DNA from 2 places in the Mesorhizobium sp. M0106 genome. Region 2 is predicted to be linked to the other one. Evidence: riboswitches for the same ligand, from Rfam matches in the RefSeq annotation. Region 2 holds a riboswitch; the other holds the start of a gene.
The links. Region 2 has a riboswitch for S-adenosylmethionine ahead of metX (homoserine O-acetyltransferase MetX). Riboswitches for the same ligand answer to the same signal wherever they lie in the genome.
Positions count from the first base shown of each region.

Region 1: linked by a shared signal. The riboswitch ahead of NKJ55_RS03340 (O-succinylhomoserine sulfhydrylase) and the one ahead of metX (homoserine O-acetyltransferase MetX) in region 2 are both predicted to bind S-adenosylmethionine.

Region 1 is NZ_JAMYUA010000002.1:336,813-341,196, forward strand. Features, by position in the region: gene NKJ55_RS03335 (glycosyltransferase) at 1-790, shown strand, start outside; gene NKJ55_RS03340 (O-succinylhomoserine sulfhydrylase) at 827-2,017, opposite strand; SAM riboswitch at 2,088-2,165, opposite strand; gene NKJ55_RS03345 (2'-deoxycytidine 5'-triphosphate deaminase) at 2,301-3,395, shown strand; gene NKJ55_RS03350 (hypothetical protein) at 3,412-3,864, opposite strand; gene araD1 (AraD1 family protein) at 3,892-4,384, opposite strand, start outside.
Region 2 is NZ_JAMYUA010000035.1:58,061-62,444, forward strand. Features, by position in the region: gene NKJ55_RS26565 (prephenate/arogenate dehydrogenase family protein) at 120-1,055, opposite strand; gene hisC (histidinol-phosphate transaminase) at 1,062-2,171, opposite strand; SAM riboswitch at 2,310-2,387, shown strand; gene metX (homoserine O-acetyltransferase MetX) at 2,480-3,649, shown strand; gene metW (methionine biosynthesis protein MetW) at 3,708-4,322, shown strand; gene NKJ55_RS26585 (DUF1330 domain-containing protein) at 4,348-4,384, opposite strand, start outside.

The DNA.
Region 1 (4,384 bases), on a different contig from region 2:
GGGTTGGGAAGCGGCGCATTATAGCTGGGTCATCCTTGCCGATTCCAACGTGCTTATGCCGAGCGACTACGTCCAGCACCTGATGGCGGCGTGGCGGCACGACACCGGCCTCGTCTGCTCGACGCCGATCGGCTCGCGGCCGGACGGCTTCTGGGGGGAGGTCGAATGCGCCTTTCTCAACACGCTGCAGGCACGCTGGCAGTACGCCGGAGAGGCGCTCGGCCTCGGCTTCGCGCAGGGCAAGAGCATGTTGTGGAATAAGCCGATGCTCGACGCCAATGGCGGCATCTGCGCGCTTGCTGCCGAGATCGCCGAAGACGCCGCCGCGACCAAGCTGGTCAACGGGCTCGGACTGCGGGTCAATCTTGTCGCCTCGCCCTTTGAACAGCCGCTCGGCCGGCGCACGTTTGGCGAGATCTGGTCGCGGCAGGCGCGTTGGGCGCGGCTGCGCCGCGTCACCTTCGCGCTGTTCTTCGCCCCCGAGATCCTGATCGGCGCAGCGCCGCCGCTGGTGCTTGCGCTGATCGCGGCGGCTGACGCCGGCGTCAGCCTGCCGGCAACCGCCATCGCCGTGCTGGTCGCGGCCTACCTGCCGGAATGCGCCTTGGCCTCGGCCAAGGGATGGCACCTGTCGCTGCGCACCATCCTGGCGATGATGGCGCGAGACCTGATGCTTCCCGCCATTTGGGCGCGCGGATGGCTGAGCGGCGCCGTCGACTGGCGCGGCAATGTGATGACTATCCAGACCAAGCCCGTCGCGGAGCTGGAAGAGACCCCGTCCGGCGCCTGATCGGCGCGTCCCCGCTCGCCTCTATTCGGCCAGCCCTTATCCGGCAACTCTCAGTGCCTGCTCGATGTCTTCGAGCAGGTCGTCGGCGTCCTCAAGGCCAACTGACAGCCTGAGCGTTCCCGGTCCGATGCCGAGCTCGGCGCGGGCCTCATCGGTCAAGTTCTTGTGCGTCGTCGTCGCCGGATGGGTGATCAGGCTCTTGGCGTCGCCGAGATTGTTGGAAATCAGCACGACGTCGAGTGCGTTCTGGAAGGCAAAGGCCGCCTGCTTGCCGCCCTTCACATCGAGGCAAATCAGCGTCGAGCCACCCGACATCTGCTTCTTGACCACCGCCGCTTGCGGGTGGTCGGCACGGCCAGGATAGATGACACGGGCGATTTGCGGGCGCTCGGCGAGGAAATCCGCGATGCGGCCGGCACTTTCCGTTTGCTGGCGTACGCGTAGCGGCAGCGTCTCCAGGCCTTTCAGCAGCGTCCAGGCATTGAAGGGCGAGAGGCTTGGGCCGGTGTGGCGGAAATAGTCATGCAGGTTCTCGTCGATCCATTTCTTGTCCGACAGAACGATGCCGCCAAGACAGCGCCCCTGGCCGTCAATATGCTTCGTGGCCGAATAGACGACGATGTGGGCGCCGAGCTGCAGGGGTTTCTGCTGCAAGGGCGTAGCGAAGACATTGTCGACGATCAGCCTGGCGCCGATCGAATTGGCAAGTGCCGCGACGGCGGCGATGTCGATCACCTCCAGCGTCGGATTGGTCGGGCTTTCCAGAAAGAACAGTTTGGTGTTCGGCTTGACCGCCTTTTCCCAATTGGCGATGTCGGTGCCGTCGACCAGCGTTGCCTCAATGCCGTATTTCGGCGCCAGCGTCTCGACCACCCAGCGGCAGGAGCCGAACAGCGCGCGCGCCGCGACGATATGGTCGCCCGCCTTGGCGCTGCACAGCAGTGCTGCCGTCACCGCCGCCATGCCGGATGCCGTGGCGCGCGCGTCCTCGGCTCCTTCCAGCGCGCACATGCGTTTCTCAAACATGTCGACCGTCGGATTGGCATAGCGCGAATAGATGAAGCCCGGCTCCTCGCCCTTGAAGCGGGCCTCCGCCGCTTGCGCCGTCTCGTAGACATAGCCTTGGGTGAGATACATCGCCTCGGAGGTCTCGCCGAAGCCGGAACGCAGCGTCCCGGCATGCACGAGTGCGGTCTGAGGCTTCCAGTCGCGCTTCTTGGTCATCATTCCATCCAAACACCAAAATTGGTCCAAACAACAAAAAACCGGTCGCGAAAGTCGCAACCGGTCCATATGGCCTTGCGGCCCGACGGTCCTTTAGCGACTTGTTTAACGTGGCTGCAAGCCGACCGGCCAAATCACCACGGGATAACGAGCTTTAGACCCGCGCCACGCTTGCGTCAATTGCCGGCATGATTAAGAGGGTTGTACCAAGCAGGTGCCAAAGGCGTCCACGGTCGGACCTGCGACAGAACAAGACCTCGCCCGGCGTTCGAACGGAGCCAGACCCTTGCGGCAGACAGGCATTCTTCCCGATCAGGATATTTCCGCGCTGTTCCAGACGGGCGCGCTGAAATCGCCGCGCACGCTCGATTCCGATCAGATCCAGCCGGCCAGCCTTGACCTCAGGCTCGGCGACAAGGCCTGGCGGGTGCGTGCTTCCTTCTTGCCCGGCCCGGACTACAGGGTTGTCAACAAGCTCGACCGGCTGAAGCTGCACGAGATCAACCTCGCCGAAGGTGCCGTGCTGGAAACCGGCTGCGTCTACATCGTGCCGCTGCTCGAAAGCCTGGCGCTGCCCGCGCATATTTCCGCCTCGGCCAACCCGAAAAGCTCGACCGGACGGCTCGATATCTTCACCCGGGTAATGACCGACCGTGGCCACGAGTTCGACAAGATCGCCGCAGGCTATGAAGGTCCGCTCTATCTGGAGGTCAGCCCGCGCACTTTCCCGATCGTCGTGCGCACCGGCTCGCGGCTGTCACAGATCAGGTTCCGCACCGGCAATGCGCTCTTGTCAGAAAGCGAGCTGCACGAGTTGCACCGCGCCGAGATGCTGGTCGCCACCGAACCACCCAACATCTCAGGCGGCGGCATCGCGCTGTCGATCGACCTCGACGGCGACAAGGATGGGCTTGTCGGCTATCGCGGCAAGCACCACACCGGCCTGGTCGACGTCGACAAGCGCGCCGCGCAGGATGTCGTCGATTTCTGGGAGCCGCTCTACAAGAGCGGTGCCGGCGAGCTGGTGCTCGATCCGGACGAATTCTATATTCTGGTGTCGCGCGAGGCGGTGCATGTGCCGCCACTCTACGCCGCCGAAATGACGCCTTTCGACCCGCTGGTCGGCGAGTTCCGCGTCCATTATGCCGGTTTCTTCGACCCGGGTTTCGGCCATTCGGCGTCGGGCGGCACCGGCAGCCGGGCGGTGCTCGAGGTGCGCAGCCACGAAGTGCCGTTCATCCTCGATCACGGCCAGATCGTCGGACGGTTGGTCTACGAGCACATGCTGAAACGGCCGCAGGCGCTCTACGGCACAGATCTAGGCTCGAACTATCAGGCGCAGGGCCTGAAACTGTCCAAGCATTTCCGCGTCGCCCGCTGATCTTGTTCGCAGGCCATCAGCCGCGAAACAGATATTCTTTCGCGGCGCCAAGGCAGCCATGAAACTGACCGACAAAGAGCAGTTCTCGCACTGCCAATCGCTTCTTCCCCCAAAAACCTCTGGTTTGCTTCTCGTCGTCAAGTGAGGCGCTTGAGCTGGACTGCAAGGGGAACAACTGCTTGCCGAGACATCCCAGCACATGGGCTCTGGCGGAGTCGATACCGCAGGCTCTGCCATTGTCGTTCAGTCTGTCAGCGCGGAGTGCGGACGTCATGCGATCCGCGTTGCGCATCAGAAAGCTCACTTGCGATTTCGAATAGCCGGTGGCCAGAAGCCGGTCAGTCATCGACATTCGGGCTTCGCGATAGGATCTTGCGCTGCATTGTCCGGCGCTGTAAGCCGCTGGGGAGAAATAGGCGAGGAACAGGACTAAACTTACGAACACAGTGCCAATCCGCAGGCCGTTCATTTCTCGCCCCTGAATTATGTCACCAGTTTACAACGCCTTCACCGCCACCTTCACCGGCTGCTCGATTTCAAGCGGGTTGCGCAGAGGCAGGCCGAAATCCTGCGCCTCGATTTCGAATACGTCACCGGCCTCGGTCCTGATGCCGTCGGCGAAGGACAGCGTCGCCGTGCCGAACATGTGTACATGCACGTCACCCGGCTGGCGGAAGGCCGAGTATTTGAAGTGATGATGCTCGAGATTGCCAATGGTGTGCGACATGTTCGCCTCGCCCGACAGGAACGGCTTTTCCCAAAGCAGCTTGCCGTCGCGTAGGATGCGTGAAGCGCCGCGGATGTCGGACGGCAGGTCGCCGATCAGGATCTCCGGGCCGAACGAAGCGTTGCGCAGCTTGGAATGGGCGAGGAAGAGATAGTTCACACGCTCGGTGACGTGGTCGGAAAACTCGTTCGACAGGGTGAAGCCGACACGGAACGGGGCGCCGTCGTCGCCGATCACATAGATCCCGGCGATTTCCGGCTCC
Region 2 (4,384 bases):
AAGTGTGAAACGGTTTTCCGTCCGGAATTGCGCAAAACAAAGAGATAGAGCGGTTCGGCGTTTCTGTGAAACGATGAACCGCTCTAAGCCGGGCCGGCCTGCGATCGGCCTGCCGCGGCTTATCCCTTCGGCGGGTGTTCGACTGCCTGGCGGCCGAAATCCGGTACGTCGATGTCCTGGCCGGCCTCGATAATCGAGCGGCGGACGGCGCGGGTGCGGGTGAACAGGTCGAACAGTTTTTCGCCGTCGCCCCAGCGGATCGCCCGCTGCAGCGAGGACAGATCCTCGGAAAACCGCGCCAGCATTTCGAGAATGGCGTCCTTGTTGTGCAGGCAGACGTCGCGCCACATGGTCGGGTCGGACGCCGCGAGACGGGTGAAGTCGCGAAAGCCGGAAGCCGAGTATTTGATGACCTCGGACTTGGTCACCGACTCCAGATCGTCGGCGGTACCGACGATGTTGTAAGCGATGATATGCGGCAGGTGCGAAACGATGGCCAGCGTCATGTCGTGATGCTGCGGGTCCATCGTGTCGATGTTGGAGCCGCAGCGGCGCCAGAATTCCGAGAGCTTTTCCAGTGCTGCGGGATCGGTGCCGGGCAGCGCCGTGAAAATGCACCAGCGGTTCTCGAACAGTTCGGCAAAACCGGCGTCCGGTCCCGATTTTTCGGTGCCGGCCAAAGGATGGCCGGGGATGAAGTGCACGCCATCAGGCACGTGCGGCTGCATCTGCGCGATCACCGACGCCTTGGTCGAGCCGACATCGGTGAGGATGGCGCCCTTCTTCAGCGCAGGCGCGATCTCTGCGGCGACCGTGCCTGAAGAGCCGACCGGCACCGAAACGATAACCAGATCAGCATCGCGAACCGCCTCTTTCGCATCCGTCGTATAGGTGTCGCCAAGGCCGAGTTGGCTCGCGCGTGCCAGCGTCGCGTCGCTGCGCGTCGAAATCGCCACTTGGCCGGCGAGTCCCTCGCGGCGGATGACGCGGGCCAGCGACGAGCCGATCAGGCCGATGCCGACCAGCGCGATCTTTTCGAACATCGGTGAGGTCATGGTGTTCTAGCTTTTCAGGAATGTCGCGAGTGCTGCGACAACGCCGCGATTGGCCTCTTCGGTGCCGATGCTCATGCGCAGCGCGTTCGGAAAACCGTAGCCGGAAACGCGCCGCAATATGTAGCCGCGCGCACTGAGGTAGTCGTCGGCGGCCGCCGCCGAATGCCTTTTGTCCTCGGGAAAGTGGATGAGGATGAAATTGCCGACGCTCGGCGTCACCCGCAGCCCGAGCCCGCTTAGTTGCTCGCTCAGCCAGGCTAGCCAGGTCTCGTTGTGCGCGACGCTGCGTTCGATATGGGCGCGGTCGTGGATCGCCGCGATGCCGGCCTCGATCGCCGTCGCATTGACGTTGAAAGGCCCGCGCACGCGGTTGATCGCGTCGATGACGTGCATTGGCGCATACATCCAGCCGATCCGCGCCCCGCCCAGGCCCAATTTGGAGAAAGTGCGGGTCATGACCACGTTTTCCGCGCTGCCCACCAACTCGACGCCGGCTTCATAATCGTTGCGCCGGACATATTCGGCGTAAGCTGCATCCAGCACCAGAAGCACGTTTCGCGGCAGGCCGGCATGCAGGCGGCGCACCTCCTGGAACGGCACGTAGGTGCCGGTTGGATTGTTTGGATTGGCAAGGAAGATGATCCTGGTGCGCGGCGTCACCGCAGCGAGGATCGCATGGATGTCGGCGCGTTCATCGGTCTCCTTGACCGTTACCGGGACGGCACCGGCCGACTGTATGTAGATCTTGTAGACCATGAAGCCGTGTTCGGTGATGATGGCTTCGTCGCCGGGTGCGAGATAGGTCTGCGCCAGCAGGCCCAGAATCTCGTCGGAGCCGTTGGAGCAGACGATGTTCGCCGGGTTGAGCCCGTGCACCTCGGCGATCGCTTCCCTCAGGCGCCTGGCGCTGCCGTCGGGATAGACCGCGAGCTTGTCGGCGACCGCGCGCGCGGCCTCTATCGCCTTTTGCGAAGGACCGAGCGGGTTCTCGTTCGCCGACAATTTATGGACCTTGGCGACACCTTCAGGCGCCGCGCTCTTGCCGGGCACATAGGCTTCGATGTCCATGATGCCGGCGCGGGGCGTTGGACGTGTCTGATCCGGTGTCTGGCTCATTCCATGAAATCCGTCGAGGATGCCTCCATCGGGAGGCCGCAGCGGAAATACAAGCCGTGGCCCGGAATGTCGAGGGGCGGCAATTCGGGATCAAGAACTTGCCGTTGACGAACCCACGCGCGAGTCATAGAAGAGCATCGACAGTTCCGTGGTGATTTGGCCGGTCGGCTTGCAGCCACGTTAAACAACTTGCTAAAGGGCCGTTTGCATCTTGTAACCGGCTTTGCGAAGGCATGGCCGGTTTTTTGTTGCCCGGGCTGGCTGTTGCCCAGACCGGCGGACAACGGAAGGCCGGGCAAGGAGATGTAATGGTCGCTTTGCGCGCTCGAAAAACCAACAACGAGGCCGACCAGCCGTCGAGCCCGGTGTTGCGTTTCGGCGCCGACAAGCCGCTCAAGCTCGACGCCGGCACGCTGCTGTCGCCGTTCCAGATCGCCTACCAGACCTATGGCACGCTCAACGATGCGCGCTCCAACGCCATCCTCGTCTGCCATGCGCTGACCGGCGACCAGCACGTCGCCAACACTAATCCGGTGACCGGCAAGCCGGGCTGGTGGGAAGTGCTGATCGGTCCCGGCAAGATCATCGATACCGACCGTTTCTTCGTCATCTCGTCAAACGTCATCGGCGGCTGTCTCGGCTCCACCGGCCCCGCCTCGACCAATCCCGCCACCGCCAAGCCCTACGGGCTCGACCTGCCGATCATCACCATCCGCGACATGGTGCGGGCGCAGTTGATGCTGGTCGAGCATTTCGGCATCGAACAGCTGTTCAGCGTGCTGGGCGGCTCGATGGGCGGCATGCAGGTGCTGCAATGGGCCTCCAGCTATCCGGAGCGCGTCTTCTCGGCGTTGCCGATCGCCACCGGTGCCCGCCATTCCTCGCAGAACATCGCTTTCCACGAGGTCGGCAGGCAGGCAGTGATGGCCGACCCGGACTGGCATGGCGGCAAATATTTCGAGCATGGCAAGCGGCCGGAAAAGGGGCTGGCGGTGGCGCGCATGGCCGCCCACATCACCTATCTGTCGGAAGCAGCGCTGCACCGCAAGTTCGGCCGCAACCTGCAGGACCGCGAAGCGCTGACCTTCGGCTTCGATGCCGACTTCCAGATCGAGAGCTATCTGCGCCATCAGGGCATGACCTTCGTCGATCGCTTCGATGCCAACTCCTATCTCTACATGACGCGGGCGATGGATTATTTCGATCTCGCCGCCGACCATGGCGGCCGGCTGGCCGATGCCTTCGCCGGCACCAAGACGCGCTTCTGCCTGGTTTCGTTCACTAGCGATTGGCTGTTCCCGACCGAGGAGAGCCGCTCGGTCGTGCACGCGCTGAACGCGGCCGGCGCCTCGGTATCGTTCGTCGAGATCGAGACCGACCGCGGCCACGACGCCTTCCTGCTCGACGAACCGGAACTGTTCGCCGCCATCAAGGGCTTCATCGCCTCGGCCGCGCGGGCGAGAGGGCTCGGCGCATGACCCCGAAAAGTTGCGGATTGTTCGGATCAGGACCATGTGCCGAGCAAGAGCCGAAGGCATGAGCGTCAACCGCGCCCAGCGCGTCGACCTCGAAGTCGTCGCCGATCTCATCCCGCCGCAGTCGCGGGTGCTGGACGTCGGTTCCGGCGACGGCCTGCTGCTCGAATTGCTGCAGGAGACCAAGAAGGTCGATGGCCGCGGGCTGGAACTGTCGCAGCGCGGCGTCAACGAATGCGTGGCGCGCGGCCTGTCGGTTATTCAAGGCGATGCCGACAAGGATCTCCAATTCTATCCCGACAAGGGTTTCGACTTCGTCGTTCTGTCGCAGACCTTGCAGGCGACACGCAATCCGAAGCTGGTGCTCGACGAACTGCTCCGGATCGGCAACCGCGCCATCGTCTCATTCCCGAATTTCGGCCACTGGCGGGTGCGCTTTTCGTTGCTCTTCAACGGCCGCATGCCGGTGACCAGGGACCTGCCCTATTCCTGGTACGACACGCCGAACATCCATTTCTGCACCATTCGCGACTTCGTCAATCTGTGCGACGAGCTTGGCGCGACGGTGGAAAAGGCAACCGCGCTCGACGCCAACGGCCAGCGGATCGGCTTCTCGATGCCGTGGTGGTTCTGGAATTTTTTCGGCCAGCAGGCGGTGTTTCTGCTGAAACGATAAGAGCCAATGGTGGCAGATCGTCCCTCTATTCGAGAACGTCGGTGGCCTTGTGCGGGTGCTGG